2 regions of the Nitrobacter sp. genome follow, and region 2 is predicted to be linked to the other one. Evidence: predicted binding sites of a transcription regulator. Region 2 holds the regulator's gene; the other holds the start of a gene.

Region 1 (3,411 bases), on a different contig from region 2:
TGCGGGCGAAGGTGCGCATTGAGTCCGTCGCGAAGCCGGTTCGGCGCGAAGTGCTTGGCGATATCGCAATGCGCCACCTGTACCAGCGCATGGACGCCGGCATCGGTACGGCCGGCGCCGTGCACGCGCACGTCGTTGCCGCAGATCGCCTTCACCGCCACCTCCAGCGCGCCCTGCACCGAGGGACCGTTATCCTGGTATTGCCAGCCGCAGAACGGACCGCCGTCATATTCGATGGTGAGCTTGTAGCGGGGCATCAGATGAGCCGCGTGGGCGGCTGAAGCGGCGTACCGTTCAGAAAGGCGTCGGCCTTCATTGGCGGCTTTCCCGCGCGCTGCAATTCAAGAACGCGGATCGCACCAATCCTGCATGCGATGGTCAACCGGCTGTCAAGCAATTCGCCGGGTTCGCCAGCACCCTTTGCCAGTTCGCAGCGCAGGATCTTCACGCGTACCTGGTCGCCGTCGAGCGGCATCTCGCACCAGGCGCCCGGAAACGGCGACAGACCATGAATGTGGCGCAGCACGTCGCGCGCAGCTCTGTTCCAGTCGATCCGCGCCTCAGCCTTGTCGATCTTGGCGGCGTAGGTGACGCCGTCGTCGCTCTGCTTTTTCAATTGCAATTCGCCGTGCGCCAGCGCGGTCATCGCGCGCACCATGAGATCGGCCCCGAGCGGCGCCAGCGCGTCATGGAGGTCCGACGCCGTCATCGCATCGGTCACCGCGATCCGCTCGGTCATGGCCACGCCGCCGGTGTCGAGGCCGGCGTCCATCTTCATGACCATGACGCCGCTTTCAATGTCGCCGGCCATGATGGCGCGGTTGATCGGGGCGGCGCCGCGCCAGCGCGGCAGCAGCGAGGCATGCAGATTGTAGCAGCCGTATCGCGGCGCATCGAGGACCGCCTGCGGCAGGATCATGCCATAGGCGACGACCACGGCGGCGTCCGCTCCGTGAGAGCGGAATTCGGCCAGCGCATCCGGCGTTTTCAGCGTCTTCGGCGTCAGCACCGGAATGCCGAGGCGATGCGCTTCCCGCTCAACCGGGCTCGGTTGCAGCTTCATGCCGCGGCCTGCAGGTCTTGCCTCGCGGGTGTATACGGCGGCGATCTCATGGCCATCGGCAACGAGATGCAGCAGGGTTGGCACCGCGAAATCCGGCGTGCCCATGAAGATCAGGCGAAGCGGCATTTTCTGAATTCGTACGCGGTGATAGCCCGCCCTATTTCGTAGCGAGCTTGGCAGCCTTGGTGAACTTCTTCAGCACGCGGTCACGTTTCAGCTTCGAGAGGTGATCGACAAACAGCACGCCGTTGAGGTGGTCGATCTCGTGCTGGATGCAGGTGGCGAAAAGACCCTCGGCATCCTCCTCGTGCACCTTGCCGTCGAGATCGGTAAAGCGGATCCGCACACGCGCCGGCCGTTCGACCTCCTCGTAATATTCGGGGATCGACAGGCAGCCCTCTTCATAGACCGAGAGTTCCTCGGATGCCGACAGGATTTCCGGGTTGATGAAGACGCGCGGCCGCGGGGTGAGTTCGCCCTCCTCGTCGCGCCGGGCGAGGTCCATGGTGATGATGCGGACGGGCTGCGCGATCTGGATGCCGGCGAGCCCGATGCCCGGCGCGTCATACATGGTCTCGAACATGTCGTCGGCGAGTTTGCGGACTTCCGGCGTGACTTTTTCGATCGGCCTGGAAACGAGGCGCAACTGCTTGTCCGGCAGGATGATTATTTCGCGAAGGGCCATAGCGGGCGATGTAATCCCACGGTCTGTCGGGGTCAATCCGTGCGTTGGCGGCCGTCAAACCGTTGATTGGCGAAAAAAAACGCAGCTTTTCGCTCTCTTATAACGTTCCCTTTTCGTTCGCGCTAGCCGCCGAATCGGGTAAAAAGACCGGATGAACGACATCCTTTTCATGCTGGGCGACGTGCCGGTGCGGACCGGAGCGGTGCTGATCGGCTTCGGCGCACTGGCGCTTTTGCTGCTGCTGGTCATCGCGATTGTGATCGCACGGTCGGGCCGCCGGGGGACCGATATGGCGATGGCGCAGGCGAGCCGCGCCGACGAGCTGGAGGAACGTCTTATCGACATGATGCGCACGCAGGCCGAGATGACCGGTCGCGTCGACGCCATGGGCAAGGCGCTCGCCGGCCGGCAGGCGGAGATGGCGCGGGCGGTCAGCGACCGGCTCGACGCGGTCACCCACCGGGTCGGGCAGTCGATGGAGCAGACCACGCGCAACACCATGGACAGCCTGCGGGTGCTGCACGAACGGCTCGGCATTATCGACAACGCGCACCAGAACCTGACCGAACTGACGACGCAGGTGACGACGCTGCGCGATGTGCTCGCCAACAAGCAGTCGCGCGGCGCATTCGGTCAGGCGCGGATGGAAGCGATCGTGCAGGACGGCATGCCGAAAGACTCGTTTGCCTTCCAGTACACGCTGTCGAACGGCAAGCGGCCGGACTGTGTGATCTTCCTTCCCGACCAGCGGCCGCTCTGCATCGACGCGAAATTCCCACTGGAGGCGATGACGGCGCTGCACGACGCCCGCAACGACGACGAAAGGAAATTCGCAAGCCAGCGGTTGCGCGCCGACGTCATGAAACACGTCGCCGACATCGCCGGCAAATACCTGATCCCCGGCGAGACCCAGGACAACGCGCTGATGTTCGTGCCGTCCGAGTCGGTCTATGCCGAGATCTACGACGCCTTCGATGACGTGATCCAGAAGGCGTATCGCGCCCGGGTCGTGCTGGTGTCGCCGTCGCTCCTGATGCTGGCGATCCAGGTGATGCAGCAGCTTCTCAAGGACGCGCGGATGCGCGATGCCGCGGACAAGGTCCGGATCGAAGTCATGAACATGATGGGCGACGTCGAGCGGCTGCGCGATCGCGTCAGCAAGCTTGGCAGCCATTTCGATCAGGTCAGCGAGGACGTCAGGCAGGTGCTGATCTCGGTCGGCAAGATCGGCAAGCGCGCGACAAAGATCGAAGAGCTCGATTTCAGCAAGGACGAGGTGGCCGCGGAGACTCAGCGGGTCACCAAGGCCGGCGAACCGGAAATGTTTCCGCCGCGACTCGCCCCGAAAATCCAGGCGGGGGAGTAAGCTTTCGTGGATTTTCCCATAAGGGGAGAAGCAGAATCTGCTAGCACAGCGGCATGACCGCTCCGGACGCCGCCGCCACGACGAAGCCATCCGACACCGCGCCGCGTGCCTCATGGCGCGAGAGCATCGCGGTCTATCTGCAACCGCGCGTCCTCATCGTGATGCTGCTGGGCTTCTCGTCCGGCCTGCCGCTGGCGCTGTCGGGCTCGACGCTGCAGATATGGATGAAGGAATCCGGCATCGACCTGCGCGCCATCGGACTTTTCGTTCTGGTCGGCACGCCCTATACGCTGAAGT
Region 2 (3,411 bases):
TCATGCCCTTGATGGCGGTTGCCGACGCCTTAGCGGCTGTTCTTGCCGGAGTCGAAGCGCTGCCGGAAGAAATGGTCGGCCTTGACGACGCCCATCGCCGGGTGCTGGCACGCGACCTTCCCTCGCGCCGCACCCAGCCACCGGTCGCGATGTCGGCGATGGACGGCTATGCGGTGCGCGCCGCCGACATCGCGACGATTCCGGCGCGGCTGCATGTGATCGGCGAGATCGCCGCGGGACGGCCTCTCGCGCGGGCGCTGCAGGCCGGCGAGGCTTTGAGGATTTTCACCGGCGGCGTGGTGCCGGACAGCGCCGATACCGTCGTGATCCAGGAAGACACCGAACGCGACGGCGAGCATGTCATCCTCAAGGAAGCCACCGCCGCCGGAAAGAACATCCGCGCCGCCGGCGTCGATTTTCGCGAGGGTGACGTGCTGCTGCGCGCCCATAGCTATCTCACCGACCGCCATCTCTCTCTGGCCGCAGGCATGAACTACCCGGACCTGCCGGTGCATCGCCGTCCGAAGGTCGCCGTGCTCGCCACCGGCGACGAACTGGTCCTGCCGGGCACAACGCCGGGCCCCGGACAGATCATCCTGTCCAACGGCTACGCGCTTCGCGCGCTCGCCCGCAGCGAAGGCGCCGAGGCGCTCGACCTCGGCGTCGTCGCCGACACCTTGGACGCAACGAGGACCGCCATCCGCCGCGCCCGCGACAGCGGCGCCGACATTCTCGTCACCACCGGCGGCGCGTCGGTCGGCGACCATGACTTCGTCAAGCGTGCGCTCGACGCCGAAGGCGTGGAGATCGCGTTCTGGCGGATCGCGCTGCGGCCAGGCAAGCCTATGATGCACGGGCGGCTCGGCCCGATGCGCGTGATCGGCCTGCCCGGCAATCCCGTCTCGTCCTATATCTGCGCGTTCCTGTTCATGGTGCCGTTGATCCGCGCACTGTCCGGGCGCGAGGACGTCGGCCATCGCGTTGAACGCGCTTTGCTCGGCAAGGACCTCGCCTCCAATCAGGCACGGCAGGATTACCTGCGCGCGCGCCTGGCGTACTCGGCCGAGGGGCTGCCGACCGCGACGCCGGTCGGTCATCAGGACAGTTCGTTGCTGGGCAATCTCGCCGCGGCGGAAGCGCTCGTGGTCCGCGCGCCGTTCGCACCCGCCGCCCGCAAGGGTGAACCGTGCGACATCATCAAACTCGCGTTGTCGTAAAACCTCGCTCCGTTGACGCTAAATTAAACACTTGCGGAACACATATCGAACATATAGTGTTCGTTCATGATTTGTTTCGAGAACTCATGACATTGCGAGCCATCGTTATCGGAATCGGACGGCGGGCGCCATCAATCGGGGACTAAAGTCGGCATGCTCACGCGCAAACAGTACGAACTCCTGCGATTCATCAACGAACGGCTGAAGGAATCCGGCGTTCCGCCCTCGTTCGATGAAATGAAGGATGCACTCGATCTGCGCTCCAAGTCGGGCATCCATCGCCTGATTACGGCGCTGGAGGAGCGCGGCTTCATCCGCCGCCTGCCCAATCGCGCGCGCGCCATCGAGGTCATCAAACTGCCGGAGCTCGCCGCCGGCGGCGGCGGTGGCCGGCGCGGTTTCACGCCGAGCGTCATCGAAGGCAATCTCGGCAAGGTCCGCCGGCCCAGCGGCAACGTCGACGACGCCGCGGACCGCCCTGTCGCCGTTCCGGTGATGGGGCGCATCGCGGCCGGCACGCCGATCGAAGCGTTGCAGACCTGCAGCCATACCATCAGCGTTCCGCCGGACATGCTCGGCAATGGCGAGCACTACGCGCTTGAGGTGCGCGGCGACTCGATGGTCGAAGCCGGAATTCTCGACGGCGACCTGGCGCTGATCCGGCGCAACGAGTCGGCGGAAACCGGCGACATCGTCGTTGCGCTGATCGACGAAGAGGAAGCAACGTTGAAGCGCTTCCGCCGCCGCGGGGCCTCGATCGCGCTCGAGCCCGCGAACACAGCTTACGAGGTCCGTATCCTTCCGCCGAACCGCGTGCAGATCCAGGGCAAGCTGATCGGCATCTACCGCAAGTACTGATCCGGCGAATAGCGATCGCCGGCAGTCCGCTCAATCGTCGGGCTGGAGATCGTCTGCCGCGGGCGTGGCATCGATCGGACGCGCGGGCTCCGCTCGATCGCCGATCGACTTTGGCTTTTCATCGGCGGGGGCTGGCGACCATGGCCGGTCGACACGCTCGGGCCTGACCGCATCGACGACAAAGCCGTTTGCGCTGCCCGGGCCCCGCCGCAGCGCCAGAGCGCCTTTCCGGCGCAGTCGCTCCTGATCGACGACCTGCGCGAGGCATCCCTCTGGAGCCTGCCATGCCGTCACCATCACCGCCGCCCGCAGGCAGTCGTCCTCCATCGCATCCGGCCGCCGCGCCAGCGCGACAATTCCGCCGTCGCTCGCCTTGACCACGCAGCCTGCGTCGTCACAGGAAACACCCTCCGCGAGCGAAGGATCGGCGGGCCCGCGCCTGTCTGCGTCGGCCGCCAGCCATTCCTTGACGGTGAAGGCGTCCTTGCCCGTGCTGATCAGATGCAGGCGGCCGTCACCACCTCGCACGCCGACGTTGCGGCCGTCGGCGGAGACCAGAATGTCCGGCTGCGCTACCGCAAGCGACCAGGCGATCGCCAGCCCGATGATGGCCGCGCCGCTCCAGCGCAGCGGCGTCCTGAGCAGTCCGAGCAGAATGATGCCCGCCGTCGCCGCGATCAGCGGTCCCGTTCCGAACGCCGCCATGCGGCCAATGGCGCCGGGAAGCGCCGCAACCCACTGGGCCACGGCGATCATCCATTCGATGCCGAAATCCATCAGCCGCCAGAACACGCCATCCAAGCCAAACGGCATGGCTGCAAGGCCGAGAAGTCCCGCCGGCATCACCAGCGCCGAGACAACGGGCATCGCCAGCAGGTTCGCGACCACGCCATAGGGCGTCACGCGATGGAAATGAAACGCGGCATAGGGCGTGGTCGCGAGTCCGGCGACGAACGAGGCCAGCGCGAGCGTGACGATTTCCCGGCCGCCCCATAGCGCGGCGCGCGCGGTCGGCGAGTGATCGGGCGTCGCGAACAGTTTCGGCATCCCGAGCTGGACCAGCGCCACCAGCCCGAGCGTTGCCGCGAACGACATCTGAAAGCTCGGATGCACCAGCGCCTGCGGCGCAATCGCAAGCACGATCATCGCCGCAACAGCCAGCGTACGAAACGTGATGGCGCGCCGATCGACCATGACTGCGATCAGCACCACCGCCGTCATGAAGAATGAGCGCTGGGTCGCGACCTCGGCGCCCGACAGCAGCAGATAAAACGCCACCGCCGCGAGCGCCGCCGCCGCCGACCATTTCTTGATCGGGAAAACTGCCGTCAGCGCC

What was found. Region 2 encodes LexA, which represses DNA repair genes until DNA is damaged. Its sites were predicted from a motif close to TGTTCNNNNTGTGTTCNG; they were not measured.
Region 1: a site for LexA is predicted at 1,852-1,869, ahead of ACS3WB_RS10745 (DNA recombination protein RmuC). Genes of this name have one in related genera too.

The regions. Positions count from the first base shown of each region.
Region 1 is NZ_JBPPLY010000009.1:69,432-72,842, forward strand. It holds gene truA (tRNA pseudouridine(38-40) synthase TruA) at 1-257, opposite strand, end outside; gene fmt (methionyl-tRNA formyltransferase) at 257-1,189, opposite strand; gene def (peptide deformylase) at 1,221-1,748, opposite strand; gene ACS3WB_RS10745 (DNA recombination protein RmuC) at 1,900-3,114, shown strand; gene ACS3WB_RS10750 (AmpG family muropeptide MFS transporter) at 3,168-3,411, shown strand, end outside.
Region 2 is NZ_JBPPLY010000003.1:322,632-326,042, forward strand. It holds gene ACS3WB_RS05975 (molybdopterin molybdotransferase MoeA) at 3-1,217, shown strand; gene lexA (transcriptional repressor LexA) at 1,371-2,075, shown strand; gene ACS3WB_RS05985 (ComEC/Rec2 family competence protein) at 2,106-3,411, opposite strand, start outside.